2 regions of the Marinobacter sp. P4B1 genome follow, and region 2 is predicted to be linked to the other one. Evidence: riboswitches for the same ligand, from Rfam matches in the RefSeq annotation. Region 2 holds a riboswitch; the other holds the start of a gene.

Region 1 (10,602 bases), on a different contig from region 2:
GGTTTCAGCACTGGTCGGCGTGGCAGCAGGGTATGTAGTTGGCCGCATGCTAACGCAGTCAGACGTACCAGAGCAAAAGGCAGTCAGCCAATAAAGCTCGGATAAACCGATGATTTTCGTAAGGTAAAAATGGAGGCGCGGGTCGGAATCGAACCGGCGTACACGGAGTTGCAGTCCGCTGCATAACCACTCTGCCACCGCGCCGGGTAAGCCTGGAATCTGGCTTTTGCTCTCAGGGGGCGTGAGAGACTTGGAAAATGGAGCGGGAAACGAGATTCGAACTCGCGACCCCAACCTTGGCAAGGTTGTGCTCTACCAACTGAGCTATTCCCGCTCTTCGTTCAGAGGCGTTGCCTCCTCAACGGCTGCGTATTCTACGGATTACGCTTCGCGCGTCAACACCTTTTTTTCAAGTTTCTGTTTTTATTGCTAATGTGCACAAAATTTAGCCAAACCGGTCAGGACCGGCTGGCGTCATCCGCGTTCGCCTGAAGGGAACCGGCAAGCTGGTTGCCGCTGTCGCAGTTCAGGTAGCTGGAAGCCTGCAGCCATTCTTCATCCGGGTAGTATTTGAAAACCAGCTGGCCGCCTTTCAGGTTGTCTACTACCTTTGCGATCACATCGCGGTCTACCGCCGGGCAGCCGTGGCTGCGGCCAATGCGACCGTATTTGTTCACCCAGCTCTTCTCTACGTAGTCTGCCCCGTGAATGACAATGGCGCGCTGGCGGGCCAGGTCATTGAAGCCCGGCTCCAGTCCGTCCAGCCGCAAGGAGTAGCCGTGGGCACCGCTGTAGGATTCCGCCGCCTTGAACAGTCCGATGCTGGACTGGTGGCTACCCTCAATGTTGGAGAAAGCACTGGCTTCGCGGTCGCCGGAGTTTTTACCGTGGGCAACCAGCTCCCTCAGAACCAGGCTGCCATCGGCCAGGTCAAACAGCCAGAGGCGCTCTTCGCTGGATGGCAGGGAAAAATCAATAACAGCAAGCCTCTCCGGCATCGCTGTTCCATTGCTGATGGCGCACTGGGTTGCCTTGAAAGCCGCCTCGAGAACCGATGGGTTCAGTTTAGGGGCTGCACTGGAAAGGCGATCAAAAAGCTGGTTATTCAGGGACTGGGCCTGGGTGCTGGTGGCGAAAAGCACTGAAAAAAGAAGGCCGGACATTGCTGTACAAAATTTGAGCAGATTGCGATGCTTGGGCATGCACCTTACCTCTATAGATGAAGAATACGGTCTATCCGATTGAAATTTGCACTATTCTAACAGCAAATAATGAGAACCCCGACACCTTTGTACAGTTTTTAAACAGACCGTAATCAAAGTTACAAATTACAGGCTGCCACGCAGGCGTGTTAGAATCGCCAGGACTCAACGGGGTGCCCGACAGGGCTGAGACCATACCCGCGGAACCTGACCCGGCTAATACCGGCGTAGGGATTGAGCCGCCACTTTTCCAGTGGTTACCGCGGCATGGCCCCTCCATAGCCAAGGTGTAATCACTATGCGTTTCCGCTTGCCTCTACTCTTCGCTGCCCTGCTCCCGGCTTTTGCTACTGCCGAACCTGCGCAGGTTTTGAACGTTTATACTCACCCGTCGTTTGCGGCGGAATGGGGCCCCGGGCCCGCGGTCAAGCAGGCATTTGAAGAGCAGTGTGAATGCGAACTGAACTATACAGTGCTGGAAAGCGGCGGCGATATACTTCAGCGACTGCGCCTGGAGGGCAGTTCAACCAGTGCCGATGTGGTGTTGGGGCTGGATACCGCCACCATGGAAGCCGCCCGGCAAACCGGATTACTGGCTCCGCACACGCTGACACTGAACAACCTGGCGCTGCCTGTCGACTGGCAGGACGACACCTTCGTGCCCTACGACTGGGGCTACTTCGCCTTTGTATACGATACCGAGCTGCTGCCGGAACCTCCGGCAAGCCTGGAAGAGCTGGTCAATGCACCGGATGACCTGAAAATCATCATTCAGGACCCCCGCACCAGCACTCCCGGCCTCGGCCTGCTGCTCTGGATGCACGCGGTTTATGGCGATGACGCCCACGCCAAATGGCAGCAACTCAGTGGCAAGGTACTGGCGACGACCCAGAGCTGGAGTGACGGGTATTTTTCACTGTTCATGAACGGCGAAGCCCCGATGATCCTTTCCTACAGTACCTCTCCGGCCTATCACATGGCGGTCGATAACACAGACCGTTACCAGGCAGCCCGTTTTGAAGAAGGCCATTACCTGCAGGTCGAGGTTGCCGCACTGGTGAATAGCTCGAAGAATCAGGCCCTCGGCCGGGAATTCATGGAGTTCATGTTGTCGCCGGCCTTCCAGCGCCATATTCCGTTGAAGAATGTGATGTATCCGGCTATCGACCTTGGTGACGAGTTGCCGGAGGTATTTGACCGGCTGATCCGCCCGTCCAAAGCTCTCTATCTGGAACGGGCAGAGGTCGCCCGTGAGCGCCGCTCACTGGTGAATGCCTGGCTGGACGCCATGACCCGCTGAACCCAATGGCCGCCAACCAACCACAACCCCTGCGCCCTGCTCCATTCAGCGCCCCTGCGTGGCAACTGGCTCCGGGCCTGATCATTGCGCTGGCCTTGATCGGGCTGGTGCTGTTGGGCCTGGGGGCACTGCTTCACACAGCGGGCACGCTGGAATTCGAAGAGCTGTGGCAAAGCCGCTATTTAAGAGGCGTTGTCTGGTTTACGGTTTGGCAGGCTGTGTTATCGGTCATTCTAAGCCTGCTCATTGCGCTGCCGGTGGCCATGACACTGGCCCGGCTCAGCCATTTTCCCGGCCGTAGCCTGCTGCTACGGTTGATGGAGCTGAGCCTGGTGCTTCCCACCATAGTGGCGGTTTCAGGCATCATCGGGGTGTACGGTCGCCAGGGCTGGCTGACCAGTCTTCTGAACGGGTGGCTGCCTGGTCACGACTGGAGCCTGTACGGCCTGAATGGAATCTTACTGGCCCACGTATTTTTCAACGCACCGCTGGCCGCACGAATTCTTCTGCAAGCACTGGAATCAGTTCCGGCACCGAGGTTGCGGGTTGCTTCCCAGCTCGGGTTGAGTGGCTGGTGGCTCTGGCGTACGGTTCGATGGCCCGCATTACGGCCGGTCGTGCCCGGGGTGTCAGCATTGGTATTTACCCTGTGCTTTACCAGCTTCGCCATCATCATGACCCTGGGTGGCGGGCCTCGCGCCACAACCCTTGAAGTGGCCATTTACCAGGCGTTGCGGTTCGAATTCGATTTCGGCCAGGCCGCCATCCTGGCCACCATTCAGCTGGTTATTTGCGGCAGCCTGTGGTGGCTGGTGTTCCGGAACCGGCTGGAGTCCTCACTGCTTCCGGATCGGCGGTTTGCTGAACCTGTCTCTTTAAAAGACAGCCCCGGGCAGGACCTGGGGCGCGTGGTACTGCTGGGCATCTTTTCCGCTTTCCTGACGCTGCCCCTGCTGGCCATCGCGTTACGCGGTTTGCCGGCACTCTGGCCAGCCTCACCCATGCCATCTATCTACGGACAACTGCTCCCCACCACAGGCCGCAGTTTGTTGATTGCCGTTCCTGCCGGGCTGGGTGCGGTTGTCGCCAGTCTGTTCACACTGGCGGCCGCCAACAAATCCGAAAACCGGATACTGGCGGCCATTCCGGCTACCACGGGGTATCTGCCGCTGATTGTGCCGCCCTTAGTGCTTGGTACCGGCCTGTTCCTGTTATTGCGCCCGCAGCTCGGTAATAGTGCCCAAGGCTGGGTGCTGGTGTCTTTGATTAACGGATTGATGGCTATTCCATTTGTGCTGCAGGTTCTGCGTGGGCCTCTGAATGCCATCGACAAGAACACCCTGAACCAGGCGGACCAGCTGGGTATCCTGGGCTGGTATCGCTGGCGCTGGCTGTACTGGCCAAGGCTGCGCCGGCCAATCGCCCTGGGCCTGGCCTATGGCATTGCCCTGTCGCTGGGAGATTTCGGGGTAATTGCCCTGTTCGGCAGCCCCGGGCAGCCCACGTTGCCGGTTCTGCTTTACCAGCAGCTGGGCAGTTACCGAATCAGCGAAGCGGCTGGCACCGGGCTGTGGCTGCTTTTGTTACTCGTGACTCTCTTCGCCCTGCTGTCCCGGGTTGCCCGGCCGGCCCCGGGCACAAACACAGAGCCTGCCCCCGCCGCTGCTCCGGAGCCTCGCCATGCTTGAGCTAAGAAACCTGTGTTTCCAGTACCCGGATCAGTCGGAGGAGTGGCGCTTCCACTTCCCGGTCGCCGCCGGGCATTGCCTCGCGGTACGCGGTGCCAGTGGAACCGGTAAATCCACCTTGCTGAACCTGGTTGCCGGCTTTCTGGCACCCAAAAGCGGAGAAATTCTCTGGAACAACCAAGCTATCCATAACCTGCCCGCCTGGGAGCGGCCGGTAACAAGCGTGTTCCAGGAGCACAACCTGTTCGAGCACCTGGATGTCTTCACCAATATCGGTCTCGGCCTGCAGCCCGGCATGAAGCTGTCCCCCGAACAGAAATCGGCCATTGAGCAGGGTCTTGAACAAACCGGGCTCGGCGGTTTTGGTGCGCGGCTGCCCGGCGAACTATCCGGTGGCCAGCGGCAACGAGTTGCCCTGCTGCGCGCCATTCTGCGGCGCAAACCGGTACTGCTGCTGGACGAGCCCATGACCGGGCTGGACCCGGACGCCAGGGCCATCATCCGGGACTTGTTACTGCAGGAAAAGGCCAGCGGCATTACCCTGATCCTGGTCAGCCATGATGAAGAAGACCGAAAGATACTGGCAGACAGCAACTGGAATCTTTAAGCTTGCTAAGACTTCTGGCAGGGATTTTTTCATTCTGTGGCGATAACTTCGGGCCTTACTACAGCCAAAGCCGGCGAGCCTGCCGGCACCCTTGAGTTGTCCGGCAATACGGTGACCTTTGCCGGAGACTGGACCCTTGCCCATTACCCGGCCCTGAACCGGCAGGTATCGCAATTCAAGGCAGAGAACACTTCACTGAAGCCGGAATTTACCCGCCTTGGCCGGCTGGATACCGCGGGCGCGTCCCTGATGGTGAAAATGCTGGGTGCCGAACCGGTGCTTGCCGCGCTGGAGCAACCGTCCCTGCCCGAAGCCCAGCAAGCACTCCTTAAAGCCGTGGCGGAATCCATGTGTGAATCCGCACCGGCACCAGCCACGGTTAATCCACTGCTGAACATGCTGGCAATCACCGGAGAGAAGGTCACCCGGCTAACCCGCCTGTTATGGCTGCTGTCCGGTTTTATTGGCCAGACCTTGTCCACCCTGTTCTACATACTCCCACGGCCAAAACGCTGGCGCTTTACGCCGTTCGTGGCCGCTGTGCACGACACCGGCCTGAACGCCCTTCCGATTGTTGCCTTGCTCACGTTTCTTGTGGGGGCTGTGGTCGCATTTCTGGGTGCTACGGTGCTGGAGGACTTTGGCGCGACCATTTATACCGTAGACCTGGTCGCTTTCTCATTTCTGCGGGAATTCGGCGTACTGTTAGCGGCCATTTTGCTGGCCGGCCGAACCGCCAGTGCCTTCACAGCCCAGATCGGGGCCATGAAGGTCAACGAAGAACTGGATGCCATTCGTACCCTGGGCCTTAACCCCGTGGAGCTTCTTGTAGTCCCCAGGGTACTGGCCATGATGGTGAGCCTGCCAGTGCTGACCTTTGTCGGCATGATGGCGGGCATGGTTGGTGGTGCTGTGGTGTGTGCACTGGCACTGGATATTCCGCCCAGCCAGTTTATGGCCATCGTGGAGCGGGATATTGCCCTGAAGCATTTCCTGGTGGGCATCGGTAAAGCTCCCGTGTTTGCCTTCCTGATTGCCGTGATCGGCTGCCTGGAAGGCTTCAAGGTGTCGGGCAGCGCACAGTCCGTGGGTGAGCACACCACCTCCAGCGTGGTGCAATCTATCTTTATGGTCATACTGCTGGATTCCGTAGCCGCGCTATTCTTTATGGAAATGGGTTGGTAAGGCATGGCCATGGGCACGCGGGATAACCACACGCACCAAACGCCGATCATTCAGGTTCGGGGCCTGAACAATCGTTTTGGCAGTCATTCTGTGCATGAAGACCTGGACCTCGACCTCTACCCGGGTGAAATCCTCGGCGTGGTTGGCGGATCCGGCACAGGAAAATCCGTGCTGCTTCGCAGCATTGTCGGATTGAACACGCCTACGGCTGGCCACATCACGGTATTCGGGCAGGATCTGACAGAGCTGTCAGCACCGGAACGTTCGCTGTATGAACAGCGGTTTGGTGTGCTGTTTCAGGGCGGAGCTCTGTTTACCTCCCTGAACCTGGAACAGAATATTGCCCTGCCCCTGATCGAGCACGCGGGGCTGAAGCGGGCCGAAGCGGAAGAACTGGCCCGCATGAAGCTGGCCCTGACCGGCTTGCAGCCCGAGGCGGCACGCAAATACCCGGCGGAGTTATCCGGCGGCATGGTGAAACGTGCAGCGCTGGCCCGGGCGCTGGCCCTGGACCCTGAAATATTGTTTCTGGACGAGCCCACAGCGGGGCTGGACCCGATCGGCGCTGCCGCGTTTGATGAACTGATTGTCACCCTGCGCAATGCACTGGGGTTGACGGTATTCCTGGTCACCCACGACCTGGATACCCTGTATACCACCTGCGACCGGGTGGCGGTGTTGTCCCAGCGCAAGGTGCTGGTGGCAGATACCCTGGATAACGTGTCCCGCACAGATGACAGCTGGATTCAGGACTACTTCCACGGCCCCCGCGGGCGGGCCGCGATTGATGCACACGACAGGCTGACCGAACAGGAGCCCGGTTAATGGAGCCAAAAGCCCATCACGTTATTATCGGATTATTTACGCTGCTGGCTGTTACCGCCGCCTTGCTGTTCGCCCTGTGGCTGGGCAAGTCCTCGGCAGACCAGGAGTGGAGTTATTACCAGATCGGTTTCGACCACCCGGTAGGGGGCCTGTCCAAGGGTAATGCGGTGCTTTACAGCGGTGTGCCGGTGGGTGACGTGCTGGAATTGACTCTGGCACCCGACAACCCGGCCCATGTTCGTGTGCTGGTACGGGTTCGCAGTGATATTCCCGTGCGTGAAAACACCCGTGCCGAACTGGTGCTGGCCAATATCACCGGCAGCATGAGCGTGCAGTTTACCGGCGGCAGCCCGGACAGTCCGGTGCTTGAAGGTGGCCGGGAGAATCCACCGCTGATCAGTGCCGAGCCCTCTGCGTTTTCCAACCTGCTCAATAACGGCGAAGCCATGTTGTCGAAGGCCGAGCGCCTGCTGACCAGCATGAACCAGTTGTTGAACGAGGAAAACCTGGGCAACGTAGCCACCATTCTGGACAACACCCGGCAGGCCACCGAGTCGCTGCTGGCAAGCCGGGATGACATGATGGCACTGATGGAGCAGTTCGATGCGGCAGCGATTCGGGCAGAAGAAGCGGCCGTAAAGGTATCCGCCACCTCTGACCATGCGCGCGTGGTGTTAGGTGAGCAGATTACGCCGGTACTGGAGTCTATGGATAAGGCCATCTCAACCCTGCAGCCCACCCTGGACCGGCTGAACCGTGTGACCGGTAATAACGAAGGTGCACTGGACTCCGGGCTTCAGGGCCTGGGCGAGCTCACACCGGCCTTACGGGAGCTGCGCAGCACCCTCCGCAACCTGAACTCGTTTACCCGCAGGCTTGAGCAAGACCCGAGAGGCACCATCTGGGGCGGCGGCCGAATCCAGGAGTACAGCAATGACTAAGCCAAGCAGAGGCATTTTCGCACTGGCCGGGGCCCTTGCCCTGTCTGCCTGCACCGTGTTCCCGATTCCTGAAGCACCGCGCCTGATGGAACTGGCACCCCCCGCTGAACGGGAAGTGTTCGATACGCCCCGGCCTGCTGCGCTCCGGGTGGACACTCCGCTGGCATCTGATCCGCTGGACAGTACCCGGGTTCTGGTAAAGCCCACACCCTACGAGTTCCAGGCACTGCCCGGCGCCCGCTGGCGCGACAGTATTCCCGTGGTTTTGAGGGATTACCTGATTCAGGAATTTCGCCAGAGCGGCGGCTTCACCAGCGTGATGACTGACACCAGTCCGGCTACGGCAGGGTTAACACTGGTCACCGAACTGACCGGCTTTCACGCCGAGACCCACGCAGACGGCACCACGGTGGTCATACACCTGCACACAGAACTGATGGAAAACCGCTCCCGGAAAAGCCTGTGCGTATTGGATCAGCGCGAGGAGGCACTGGCTGCCAGCGCAAAACTGGACGACCTGATGTCTGCCTTCTCTCGCGCAGCATCCGCGCTTTCGACAGACATAACCCGATGGAGCCGGGATTGCCTGGCAGACGCCTGAGCCTGTTATTTTGAAGGGAACAAATCCGGCCAGGCCGCTTTCAGGTACAGGAACATAGACCAGAGTGTGAGCCCGGCTGCGATGTAAAGCAGGCCGATCGCAACGTACGACAGCATTTGACCGGGAGGAAACGCCAGCAAACCGACAATGGCCGCCATCTGGGCCGTGGTCTTGACCTTGCCGATGTACGACACCGCCACACTGGCGCGGCTACCCACCTCTGCCATCCATTCCCGCAAGGCGGAGATCACAATTTCCCGGCCGATAATCACTGTGGCGGGAATTGTCAGCAGCACTGCCGAGTATTCTTCAATCAGCACCGCCAGGGCCACGGCCACCATCAGTTTGTCCGCCACCGGGTCCAGAAACGCTCCGAAAGGCGTGCTCTGGTTCAGTTTGCGGGCCAGGTAGCCGTCCAGCCAGTCGGTCACACCGGCCAGGGCAAAGATGATGGCGCTGACCAGGTAACTCCACTGCACCGGCAGGTAGAAAATCACCACAAACACCGGGATCATCACGATGCGGGACATGGTCAGCAGGTTCGGTAAATTCATGGTGTTCCTATTCGTCGTGCAATGCTGCGTATATGGATTCTGCCAGTGACTTGCTGATGCCCTGAACCTTGGCCATCTCATCCACACTGGCTTTACGTAATTCCTGTATGCCGCCGAAGTAGCGGATCAGCTCCCGGCGGCGCTTCGGCCCCACCCCTTCAATGCCTTCCAGGGTAGATTGCCGGCGTTTCTTGTCCCTGCGCGCCCGGTGGCCGGTAATAGCAAACCGGTGGGATTCGTCCCGGATATGCTGGATCAGGTGCAGCGCCGGAGAATCGGCCGGTACCCGGAATACCGCGTCTGTCATGGCGCCGATCAGCTGCTCCATGCCGGCGCGGCGGGTAACACCCTTGGCCACGCCAATCAGCGGGATATCGGAAATCCCTAGCTCTTCAAAGACTTCCCGGGCAATGTTCAGCTGGCCTTTACCACCGTCGATGAAAACGAGGTCTGGCCGCTTGCCATCACCGCTCACCAGCCGGCGGTAGCGACGGGTCAGCACCTGGCGCATGGCCGCATAGTCGTCACCGGCCTTTACGCCTTCAATGTTATATAGCCGGTAATCGCTTTTCAGTGGCCCATTCTCGTCGAAAACCACACAGGATGCGACGGTATTTTCCCCATGGCTGTGGCTGATGTCGAAACATTCCATTCGGGACGGGGTTTCAGCCAGCTCCAGCAGGTCCCGCAGCGCCAGCAAACGGCGATACACGGTTTCCTTGCTGGCCAGGTGGGTAAGCAATGTTTGCCGGGCGTTGGTCATGGCCAGTTCCAGCCAGCGCTTGCGTTCGCCCCGCACATTGCCCCGAATTCGGGTTTCCCGGTTGGCGGCCTCGCTGAGGGCCTCTGCCAGCAGTTCCTGCCCTTCCACGGCCACCGGCACGAGGATGTCCCGGGGAATTTCCCGGCGGGTATCACCGCCAAAGTAGTACTGGCCCAGAAACGCCGAAAGCAGTTCACCTTCGGACTGCTCGAGTGAAAACCTCGGGAAGTAGTCCTTGGTGCCCAGCACCCGGCCACCACGAACGATGATCACCACAATGCACACCACGCCGGCATCCTGGGCAATGGCGATCACATCGGCATCGCCGCCCTCGCCTTCAATGGATTGCTGCTCCTGAACATGGCGCAGGTGGTTAATCTGATCCCGGTAGGCGGCCGCTTTCTCAAACTCCAGGTTCCTGGCCGCCTGCTCCATGTCATTCATCAGGTCGTGGATAATGGCCGGGTTCTTGCCTTCCAGGAACATGGTGGCATGGCGGATATCCTGCTGGTACTCCTCCGGTGTTACGTAACCCACACAAGGGGCCGTGCACCGGTTAATCTGATACTGCAGGCAAGGTCGGTTACGGTTCCTGAAATAGCTTTCACTACAAGACCTTATACGGAAAACCTTCTGCAGGATATTAAGGCTTTCCTTGACGGCACCGGAGCTTGGAAACGGCCCGAACCAGGTACCGCCACCCTTTTTGGTGCGGCCACGGCGGAAGGTCAGCGAGGGATAGTCGCTGTGAGAAGACAGGTAGATATAGGGGTAGGATTTGTCATCCCGCAGCAGGATGTTGTACGGCGGCCGCAGCGACTTGATCAGGTTTTGTTCCAGCAGCAATGCTTCGGTTTCGCTGCCGGTAATCGTTACCTCGATGGACTCGATCTTGCCCACCAGTGCTTCGGTTTTCGGGGCCAGGCCGGTCTTGCG
Region 2 (10,602 bases):
GGTGATGCATAAAACGGTTCGGGTAATCGTTCACCGGCGCGATCTGGCGCTGCCGGTAGCAACTGATGACTTCTGCCATCATTGCATCGTGGTAGACACGCACGGTCATCTGGGGATTATTCAGCCAGCGGCCGCTGTTGTGCACCTGCTCCAGCAACAGGGTTTCGGTGAACTTTGCCGTTTGCAGCACTTCCATCCGCACTCGCCCCAGATACTGGTTCTCCCGGTGCAATTCAAACTCGCACACCGGCTTGCCATCGGATTCCAGCTGCCGCAGTTTGCGGAGCCGCTGATAGTTGCCATCACACAACGCACCCAGCTGGCGTAAATCCGGCACATAGGACTTGGGACGCTTCACCCACTCAGTCATGCCAACCACTCCCGGCGCAGCCTGTCACGGTTCAGCTGTAGCCACTGGATAGCAATGATCGCAGCGGCATTGTTAATGCGGCCATCGGCCATCATGGCGAAGCACTCGTCGGCGCTGACCACGTGGCTGAGGATGTCTTCGTGTTCATGCTCCACACCGAAAATACCACCGGCTTCGGCAGTGCTGACCTGGCCACAGTAGAGGTGGATCATCTCGGTGGTGCCGCCAGGGGAAACCAGGTAATCACAGATCTTGTCCAGCCGGCTGAAACTCAGGCCGGCTTCTTCCTGCCCTTCCCGCTGGGCTACGTCTTCCGGGCTTTCGCCGTCTTCGTTCATTCCGGCTACGAGCTCCAGCAACCAGGGGGATTGGTTGCGGCCCAGGGCCCCGAGACGGAACTGTTCCAGGAGCACGACTTCATCCCTTTTTGGGTCGTAGGGGAGCACGCAGGTGGCGTCGCCGCGGATGAAGAGTTCGCGGGTGAACGTGGGCATGTCGCGGCCGTCAAAGCGCGGGTGGGTCAGCCAGAGTTTGTCCATGCGGAAGAAGCCCTGGAAGACGGTTTCGCGTTTTTCGATTTTGACGTCGCTGGCGTTGAACTGGAACGGTTTCGGCATTCGGGTTTCCGGTTTGGTGTTCGGCTTGGAACGATAGCGGTAATGATGGTGAAGCTGCAAGTTACGGCCCCAGCCTTCTAGCCCGAAGTTTGGCGGTCCTTGGGACGTCCTTTCCAAAAACCGCTCCTTGCGGCACGTCCATGTGGCGCTTCTGCTCCGCCATCCATGGCTCCGCAAATTTTTGGAAAGGACGTCCCAAGGCCCGCCTCGAGCATTTTTACAGTCCGCTGAACATTAAGTACATTATTTGCGAACCATCGACCATCTTGGATCACCTGATCATCGCTCAAGAGCGCTTACTTCCGGAGATCGATTGAGCCGGGGTGGTGGGCCGGTTCAGAAATTTGCGGAGCCATGGATGGCGGAGCAGAAGCGCCCACGGATGGCTTGAGCGTTTTCTGAACCGGCCCACCACCCCGGCTCTAAGCACCCAACCAAAAGGCTAGGTGCTCACAAACTCCAACCTCAAACCTTATCGTAAAGCTTGGAGCCAGACTCCACGAACTCCCGAGACTTGGCCTCCATGCCGGCGTCAATTGCTGAAACTTCGTCAATGCCCTGCTCTGCTGCGTAATCCCGCACTTCCTGCGAGATTTTCATGGAACAGAACTTCGGCCCGCACATGGAGCAGAAGTGGGCCACTTTGGCGGATTCCTTGGGCAGGGTTTCGTCGTGGTAGGCGCGGGCGGTGTCCGGGTCCAGGCCGAGGTTGAACTGGTCTTCCCAGCGGAACTCGAAGCGGGCCTTGGACAGGGCGTTATCGCGGATCTGGGCGCCTGGGTGGCCTTTGGCGAGATCGGCAGCGTGGGCGGCGATTTTGTAGGTGATGATGCCGGTTTTTACGTCGTCTTTATTGGGCAGGCCCAGATGCTCTTTCGGGGTGACGTAGCAAAGCATGGCGCAGCCATACCAGCCGATCATCGCCGCGCCAATGCCGGAGGTGATGTGGTCATAGCCCGGGGCAATATCCGTGGTCAGCGGGCCGAGGGTGTAGAACGGGGCTTCATCGCAGCATTCCAGCTGCTTGTCCATGTTCTCCTTGATCAGGTGCATGGGCACGTGGCCGGGGCCTTCGATCATGCACTGCACATCGTGTTTCCAGGCGATCTTGGTAAGCTCTCCCAGGGTTTCCAGCTCGCCAAATTGTGCCACGTCGTTGGCATCTGCAATGGAACCCGGGCGCAGGCCGTCGCCAAGGCTGAAGGACACGTCGTAGGCCTTCATGATTTCGCAGATGTCTTCAAAGTGCTCATACAGGAAGCTTTCCTTGTGGTGCGCCAGGCACCACTTGGCCATGATGGAGCCACCGCGAGAGACGATGCCGGTGGTGCGTTTGGCAGTGAGTGGCACGTGGTGTAACCGAACACCGGCGTGGATGGTGAAGTAATCCACGCCTTGCTCGGCTTGTTCGATCAGGGTGTCCCGGAAGATTTCCCAGGTCAGGTCTTCCGCCACGCCGCCCACTTTCTCCAGGGCCTGATAAATGGGCACCGTGCCGATGGGGACCGGGGAGTTGCGGATAATCCACTCGCGGGTTTCGTGGATGTTCTTGCCGGTGGACAGGTCCATCACCGTGTCCGAACCCCAGCGGATACCCCAGGTCAGTTTTTCCACTTCGTCTTCGATGGACGAGGTCACCGCCGAGTTGCCGATGTTGCCATTGATTTTCACAAGGAAGTTGCGACCGATGATCATCGGCTCGGTTTCCGGATGGTTGATGTTGGCCGGAATGATGGCGCGGCCCCGGGCCACTTCATCCCGAACAAAATCGGGGGTGATTTCAGGCGGCAGGTTGGCACCGAAGGACTGGCCGGGATGCTGTTCCGCCAGCAAGCCGTTGGCCCGGGCCTCCTGCAGCTTCATATTTTCCCGAATGGCAACGTATTCCATCTCCGGCGTAATGATGCCCTGGCGAGCATAGTGCATCTGGGATACGTTTCTTCCGGGCTTGGCGCGCAGTGGCTTTCGCTCGTCCATAAACCGCAGGGGATCAAGCTGAGGGTCTTTCATGCGGCGGCGGGTGAATTCGGAGGTGTAGCCGTCCAGTTGCTCTACATCGCCTCGCTCGGCAATCCAGGCGGCGCGAACCGGCGGCAAGCCTTTGCGGAGATCAATGGTGGCTTCCGGGTCTGTGTAGGGCCCGGAGGTGTCGTACACCACCACCGGCGGGTTCTTTTCGCCACCCATTTCAGTGGGGGTGTCGCCCACGGTAATTTCCCGCATTGGCACCCGCAGATCGGGTCGGCTACCCTGCACGTATATTTTTCGTGAGCTTGGTAATGGTTTGATTGCTGCGGAGTCTACTTTTGCGGAGTCGCTGAGGTATGCTGGTAAGTCCGTCATGAACTGCTCCCGGTTGCTCTTGTGGTATCGGGTCGCGTATGACGGAGCTGCGCCAGATTCACCCAGGAAGGGTGCTCTGGCACGGTTCGTACGGTCTTAATCCCTACGCCGGTATTATCCGGATCAGGTCGCGGGTTCTGCGTTGCAATCTCAGCCGATCGCCGGTTTCCGGCAGATCAGCACCCCGTCAAGACGCGATTCTGAATTCGTTTGTCCACAAAATACGTGGACTTAGCAAGTCTAGAGACGGGAACGATTATTGTCCATAATGGTCAACCAATACCTTTGGGTCATTGCCGGGCAGATTCCCGGAGTCAGTATTTCAGGAGAACCAATGAAAAAACGTTTACTTCCAGGATTGATCACCCTGCTCGCAGCCCAGCCTGCGCTTGCTCTGGATCTGATGGAAACCTACGAGAAAGCCCTGTCTTACGACTCCGGCATTGCCTCTGCCATGGCACAGTTCCAGGCCCAGCAGGCCGCCAGTGATGTGAGCAAGAGCTCTTTGTTGCCGCAGATTGGTGCGTTTGCTGAAGGCAGCCACGTTTCTGCAGATCCGAAACGGGGCTCTGCAACAAACAACCGTCCATTCAGCTATGGCGTACAGCTTACTCAACCCATCTTCCGGGCCGACAACTGGTTCCGCTACGACGCCAGCCAGTTCCAGACCGAAGCCGCCCAGGCCCAGTACAACCTGGCCCAGCAGCAGCTGATTCTGGATGTGGCCACCGCCTACTTTAACGTGCTGCGCGCCCAGGATACCGTAACAACCGCCCGCGCTACCGAAGCCGCCATCCAGCGCCAGTACGAACAGGCCCAGGAGCGTTTCGACGTAGGCCTGATTGCGATCACCGAAGTATACGAGGCCCGCGCCAGCTACGACGACAGCAAGAGCCAGCGCATCGCCGCCGAGAACCAGCTGAACGTGGCGCGTGAGCAATTGGCCAGGTTAACTGGTGAATACGCGGAAGACCTGGAAAATCTGCGGGAGAACTTCCCGCTGGGCCGCCCGGAGCCGATGAACCCGAATGACTGGGAAAATACTGCGCTCGACCAGAACTGGGCGATTCAGGCGGCCATGTCGCAGCTAAACGCCAGCGAAGCGAACCTCAAAGTGGCCAAGTCCGGCCATCTGCCGACTCTTGACCTTACTGCGTCATACAGCGAAACCGACATTCATGGCCGCGAAAACGCAAGCCAGTTTGAAGGATCACAAGGCGTCATCGGCCTGCAGCTGAACGTTCCCCTGTACATGGGCGGTGGCACTGAAGCCGGCGTGCGCCAGCAGCGCTCACTGGTCACCGTGGCCGAACAGGATCTGAACACCACACGCCGAGATGTACAGGTGAACACCCGCAGCCTGTTCCTGACCGTTAACAACAACGTGGAAACCGCATCCGCCCTTGAGCAAACCATCATCTCCCGCCGCAGTGCACTGGATGCAACCCGCGCCGGCTACGATGTAGGTACACGGAACATTGTGGAAGTGCTGGATGCCGAACGCGCTTACTACGTGGCGCTGCGGGATTACGCTAACGCCCGGTATGACTACGTGATCAACACCCTGCAACTGAAGCAGGCGGCGGGCACCCTGAGCCCGCAGGACCTGATTGACCTGAACAACTGGCTCAGCGAAGGCGCCCGGGGCATTGAAGCCCTGGCCGAAGAAGGAAAAACACTGGACGACCCGATGCAGTAAGCGGGCTAACCGTGCAAAATTCCGGGTGCCCGTGCGGCGCCCGGAATTACAACCGTTCCGTAATACCCTCCACGACTTTATCCAGCGCACCCCGGTTCCTGTTAACTACCGCCAGCGCCCGCTCACCGTATGCCTTCAGCGCCTCCGGATCGTCCATCAGTGAACAGATCGCCTGCGCCAGTTCATCCGCATTCTCGACCAACTGGACACCCTGATCGTCCAGTAAGCGATGATAGATTGTCTCGAAATTAAACACATGAGTACCGGAGAACACAGGAATACCCCAGGCCGCAGGCTCCAACGGATTGTGCCCTCCCCGCTCGATCAGTGAGCCGCCCACGAAGGCGAGGTCACTGGCTCCATAAAGCATCATCAGCTCTCCCATGGTGTCGCCAAGATACACCTCCGCACCAGCGGGAGATGCTCCTGTTGACCGGCGAACCACGGAAAAGCCCTGTTCCTCCGCCAGGCCGGCCACCGTATCAAACCGCTCAGGATGCCGGGGCACAATGATGAGTAAGGCATCGGGGTGCTGGGCCAGAATCTGGCGATGAGCCGCCAGCAATTGCTCGTCTTCTCCGGTGTGGGTGCTGCCGGCAATCCAGACGGGGCGCTCACCCAGAGATTTCCGGAAGCTGACAGAGGCCGCACGGACATCACCAGGAATGTCCACATCGAATTTTACGCTGCCGGTAACTTCAACATTTCCCGGAGCCACTCCGATGCGGCGAAACCGTTCTGCGTCTTTTTCGGCCTGCGCAGCCACCCAGCTGATGCTTTTGATAATAGGTGCTGCCACGCCCCGAACCCGTTCATACCCCCGGGCAGATCGTTCAGACAGGCGGGCATTGATCAGAAAAACAGGCACATGACGGTGTCGGCACTGGCGGATCATATTGGGCCAGATTTCCGTTTCCATGATCACCAGGATGCGGGGGTTAACACGATTCAGGAAGCGCCGAATACTTCCTGGCGTGTCGTAAGGAGCATAGGCATAGGCTACCCTGTCACCAAACATCTTCCGGGCCTGGGCCAGCCCGGTATCGGTCATGGCTGTCATCAGAATGGTCGCACCCAGGTTTCGGGCCAACAGGCGCCGCACCATGGGGCCGGCGGCAATGGTTTCACCCACCGAAACCGCATGCACCCAGATCACCGGGCCGTGCAGTTGGGGCGCCAGCCCAAGGCGATGTTGCCAGTCTTGCCGCAACGCCGGCGCCTTGCGGCCTTGCCACCAGAGCCGGACAAGGATAAACGGCAGGGCGAGCCGGATCAGCAGGGAATAGATAAACTGGAACACGCAGGACTCCCGGCAAAACAGTGCGTTATCATAGGGATAAATTTGCTGTGGACGGGCATCTTGCCCCCCGGTAAAACGTTTGTCGATGCAGGATTCACGATTTTGAAAAAGAAGTACCGCAAACTCCCCAGAAACACCGACTACTCAGCTTACCGCCATCCCCGCTGGTGGCCAACCTGGCTGGGCATTGCGGTGATGTGGCTGGCTGCGCAGTTACCCATTCGTTTTCAGTGGTGGCTGGGAAAGATAATCGGCCTGGTTGCCTGGAAACTGGCGAAGAGCCGGCGACATATTACCGAAACCAACATCCGGCTGTGTTTTCCGGAGCTGAACAAGCACCAACAGGACGCACTGGTGCGCAATGCCTTTATCGCCAACGGCATTGGCGTGATGGAACTGGGCATTGCCTGGTTCCGAAACCCGGCAAAACTCACTGGCATCACGCAGGTTCATGGCGTGGAGCATCTTGAGAAAGCGCTGGAAGGCGGCCACGGCGTGCTGCTTCTGGGCGGCCATTACAGCACGCTGGACCTGGGGGGCAGCCTGGTTACCGAGTTTATTGAAGCGGACGTGATGCAGCGGGACCACAACAACCCGCTGATGAACGCCGTCATGACCCGGGCCCGGGGCCGGCGTTATGGCACAGTGCTCGGCGCCAAAGACCTGCGCGGCTTATTCAAGTGCCTGAAGCAAAACCACGCTGTGTGGTACGCCACCGACCAGGATTACGGCCGCAAAGACATCGTGTTTGCCCCCTTCTTCGGCATTCCGGCCGGCAGCATTACCGCCACCTCCCGGATTGTGGAACGCAGCAAATGCAAGGTAGTGCCGTTCAGCCACTTCCGCCGCGAAGACAAACCGGGCTACGACATTTATTTCCAGCCGGCGCTGGAAAATTTCCCGACCGGCGATGACCTGCAAGATGCTACCCGCATCAACGCCATCATTGAGCAGGAAATCCGCAAGGCGCCGGATCAGTACCTGTGGATGCACCGCCGCTTCAAAACCCGGCCGGACAAAGACGACCCCGGCTTCTACGGCCGCAAACGCAAGAAAAAAGGCTAGCCCTTTGGAAAACGATACGCAGGCGCCGGCAATCTGGCTGATTACCGACAGCAAACCCGGCCACCGCAACCAGTTGCGAGGCATTGCCGGGCGTTTGCGTGCACTAACGGGCGCAAAGCTGTATTGGTTAAACGCCGCGGATTACCCTGTGCCGCTCTGGAGGGCTTTGCTGGGACTTGCTCCCACCGTGGACAAGGCCTTGCCCCAACCTGACCTGATTGTTGCGGCAGGTTCCGGCACCCACCGCCTGATACTGGCCTTGCGCCGGTACCGCAAGGCAAGAACACTGGTACTGATGAAACCGGCCTTTCCCCTTAACTGGGTAGATGGCGCCATCATTCCCGCCCACGACGACGTAAAACCTTCAAAAACCGTGCTGAACACGGAGGGCGTCATCAATGCAATCACGCCGCTGGCCGAACTGACCGGCAAGCCGAACGCGCTCATACTCGTCGGCGGTCCCTCGGAGCACTTTGACTGGAACAACGACACCGTCACCTCGCAGATCAGCGACCTTATTGCCCGATACCCCCGGTGGCACTGGACCATCAGCGATTCCCGGCGCACACCGGAGGCTCTTTACCGGCGACTGACGGAACTTCAAAGCAAAGCTGTCTCGGTTGTTCACCACAGCCAGACCGACGACGACTGGCTGAAACACCAGCTCGAAACTTCCCGGGCTGTCTGGGTAACGCCAGACAGCATGTCCATGGTGTGTGAAGCCACTACCTCTGGCGTTCCTACCGGCATTTTCGACCTGTCCCCCCGGGCTGGCAGCCGGGTGGTTAATGGCATTAACCGTTTAGCCAGGCTGGGGCTGGTCGCCCACTGGAGCGACCATGCCAGTGTAATGGCTGAACACCGGCCACAACACCCGAGGCTATGGGAAGCCGACAGGGCAGCGCGCTGGATCATCGAGCGCTTTCCCCGCCTTCTCCAGTCCGGACAAAACAAGGAGCAACGACCGTGAAAATACTGCAGGCCTTGCCCGCCTTGTACAGCGGTGGCGTGGAACGTGGCACCGTAGAGTTTGCGGCAGAACTGGTCAAACGCGGCCACCAGTCATTCGTAGTCTCCAACGGTGGCCCGATGGCCGAACAGGTTCGCGGCCAGGGCTCGACCCATATCCACATGCCCATTCACCGCAAAACACCCGCCTCGTTCGGGCAGGTTTTGCCGATGCGCAAACTGCTGCAAGAGCTCAAGCCGGATATTGTGCACGTGCGCTCCAGGATGCCCGCATGGATTATTCACCTGGCCCTGAAAACACTGCCACGGAACGAACACCCGGCCATAGTCTCAACCTTCCACGGCATGTATTCCGTCAATCCGTACAGCGCCATCATGGCCAAGGCAGACCAGGTGATTGCAGTGTCTAACTGCGTGCGGGATTACGTGCAGACAAACTTCCATGTTCCGGACGACAAACTGACGGTAATCCAGCGCGGCGTAGACATTGACGCCTTCCGTAACCGCGCCATCAACGACCAGTGGCTGGATATCCTGCTATCGCGTTTTCCACAACTGGCTGGCAAGAAGATCATCATGATGCCCGGCCGAATTTCCCGCTGGAAAGGCCAACTGCATTTCATGGAAGCCATGGCCAGAATCGTACGCCAACGGCCGGACTGTCACGGCATCATCGTTGGCGGCGCAGAGCCCGGTAAGGAAAGATTTCTGCAAGAGCTGGAAAAAGAACGCAGCCGCCTGGACCTGACCGACAAGGTCACCTTCCTGGGGCAGCGCAACGACATGACTAATCTTTACCTGCTGGCCGACGTGGTTTGCCATATGTCCACCAAGCCTGAACCCTTCGGGCGCACCGTTACCGAAGCACTCGCCTCCGGCACACCGGTGGTGGCCTACAACCGTGGTGGAGCCGCAGAAACCCTGCAGGCCTGCTTTCGGGAAGGGCTGGTTACGCCGGATGATACCGGGGCGTTTGCCAGTGCCGTGCTGGGACTACTGGATAAGCCCCGGCCGGAGATTGAGTTGCCGGAGCGGTTTTTGTTGAGGGCCCAGACGGAGGGGACGCTTCGGGTTTATCAACAAGCCCTGAACGGAAAACCGGTTTGAAGGTCGCCCTGATATTCGCAACGCCTGGTAGTGCCTGGGGGGGCATGGAAAAACATGTGGCGGACCTGGCGGAAGCCCTCACGGGCATCGGACACGAGGTGCACATAATCGCCCATCCCGACTACCGCTCGCACTTCCCATTCGCCGAGTTTCACCCGTGCCCGATGAAGCTGAGCCGAAACAACCCTTGGCTTCGTTGGTGCGTTTCCCGGATATTGAAGCGGGTTTCTCCTGATGTCGCCCACGCCCACGGCAATAAAGCTGCCCTCATACTGGGCAGGTTGCCTCGTCAGACCTGGCAAACCGTAGGGACTATTCACGGAAGCAAATCACACCTTCGCCCTTTCCTTCTGCTGGACAAAGTCATTGCCGTCAGCGGGTCGATCTACGAGGGCCTGAGTCACCCGTCCCGTCATCTGATTTACAATGGAATCCGGAAGGAAACTCCTAAATCGCCCCCCGGCAACCATCCACTCCCCGAAACAACGAACGTCATTGCTGCCGGGAGACTGGAGGCAGTAAAGGGCTTCGATATGCTAATTCAGGCATGGAGTATGATCCATGACCGTTTTCCGACGGCACACCTAACCATCTTTGGTGATGGCTCTGAAGCCAGAAACCTGCATCGGCTGATTGACGATGAAGGCCTGAGACACTCTGTGACGATGGCAGGGCACCAAACAACACTGGCGTCGGCATTGTCCCACGCCGACTTGATGGTTCTCAGCTCAAGGCGGGAAGGGTTTCCTTACGTGTTGATCGAAGCCTTGATGGCCGGACTACCGGTTGTCTCAACCCCGGTGTCAGGCAGTGTCGACCTGCTTCCAGACAACGCTCTCGCCAGGAACATTTCCGCTCAGGCTATCGCCGACGTGATCGCTAGCGCACTGAACAACCTGGGTGGTCTTCAAGAATCTGAGCAATCCGCATTTGACTATGCGCAGACACATCTCACGCTCAGGGGCATGGCAGAGGCAACCGTCAGAGTGTATCAAGCCGAATAGTACCTGCGAGAGCGTCTTACCGCTCCTCGCCACCGGAACGACTGATTCCCTCAAGTACCTGCAGCTCCCTTGCCTTCGCCAATCGCATGAAATTACGGTTAGCGGCCACAACAGAAACACTGAACCCG

What was found. A riboswitch is a leader RNA that binds a small molecule or an ion and turns the genes downstream of it on or off. The one in region 2 is predicted to bind thiamine pyrophosphate.
Region 1: another riboswitch for thiamine pyrophosphate. It lies ahead of thiB (thiamine ABC transporter substrate binding subunit); the one in region 2 lies ahead of thiC (phosphomethylpyrimidine synthase ThiC).

What each region holds. Positions count from the first base shown of each region.
Region 1 covers NZ_LLXM01000006.1:176,432-187,033, reverse strand. Annotated here, with positions in the region: gene AQ621_RS17630 (hypothetical protein) at 1-94, shown strand, start outside; tRNA gene AQ621_RS05310 (tRNA-Cys) at 131-204, opposite strand; tRNA gene AQ621_RS05305 (tRNA-Gly) at 259-334, opposite strand; gene AQ621_RS05300 (murein L,D-transpeptidase catalytic domain family protein) at 459-1,202, opposite strand; TPP riboswitch at 1,362-1,453, shown strand; gene thiB (thiamine ABC transporter substrate binding subunit) at 1,501-2,502, shown strand; gene thiP (thiamine/thiamine pyrophosphate ABC transporter permease) at 2,508-4,190, shown strand; gene AQ621_RS05285 (thiamine ABC transporter ATP-binding protein) at 4,183-4,797, shown strand; gene AQ621_RS05280 (MlaE family ABC transporter permease) at 4,894-5,982, shown strand; gene AQ621_RS05275 (ABC transporter ATP-binding protein) at 5,986-6,807, shown strand; gene AQ621_RS05270 (MlaD family protein) at 6,807-7,748, shown strand; gene AQ621_RS05265 (ABC-type transport auxiliary lipoprotein family protein) at 7,741-8,349, shown strand; gene pgsA (CDP-diacylglycerol--glycerol-3-phosphate 3-phosphatidyltransferase) at 8,355-8,903, opposite strand; gene uvrC (excinuclease ABC subunit UvrC) at 8,911-10,602, opposite strand, start outside.
Region 2 covers NZ_LLXM01000014.1:95,754-106,355, reverse strand. Annotated here, with positions in the region: gene AQ621_RS11180 (DUF1249 domain-containing protein) at 1-370, opposite strand, end outside; gene AQ621_RS11175 (NUDIX domain-containing protein) at 367-987, opposite strand; gene thiC (phosphomethylpyrimidine synthase ThiC) at 1,453-3,330, opposite strand; TPP riboswitch at 3,414-3,527, opposite strand; gene AQ621_RS11165 (TolC family outer membrane protein) at 3,665-5,029, shown strand; gene waaA (lipid IV(A) 3-deoxy-D-manno-octulosonic acid transferase) at 5,076-6,329, opposite strand; gene lpxL (LpxL/LpxP family Kdo(2)-lipid IV(A) lauroyl/palmitoleoyl acyltransferase) at 6,432-7,394, shown strand; gene AQ621_RS11150 (mitochondrial fission ELM1 family protein) at 7,399-8,364, shown strand; gene AQ621_RS11145 (glycosyltransferase family 4 protein) at 8,361-9,470, shown strand; gene AQ621_RS11140 (glycosyltransferase) at 9,467-10,474, shown strand; gene AQ621_RS11135 (glycosyltransferase family 2 protein) at 10,491-10,602, opposite strand, start outside.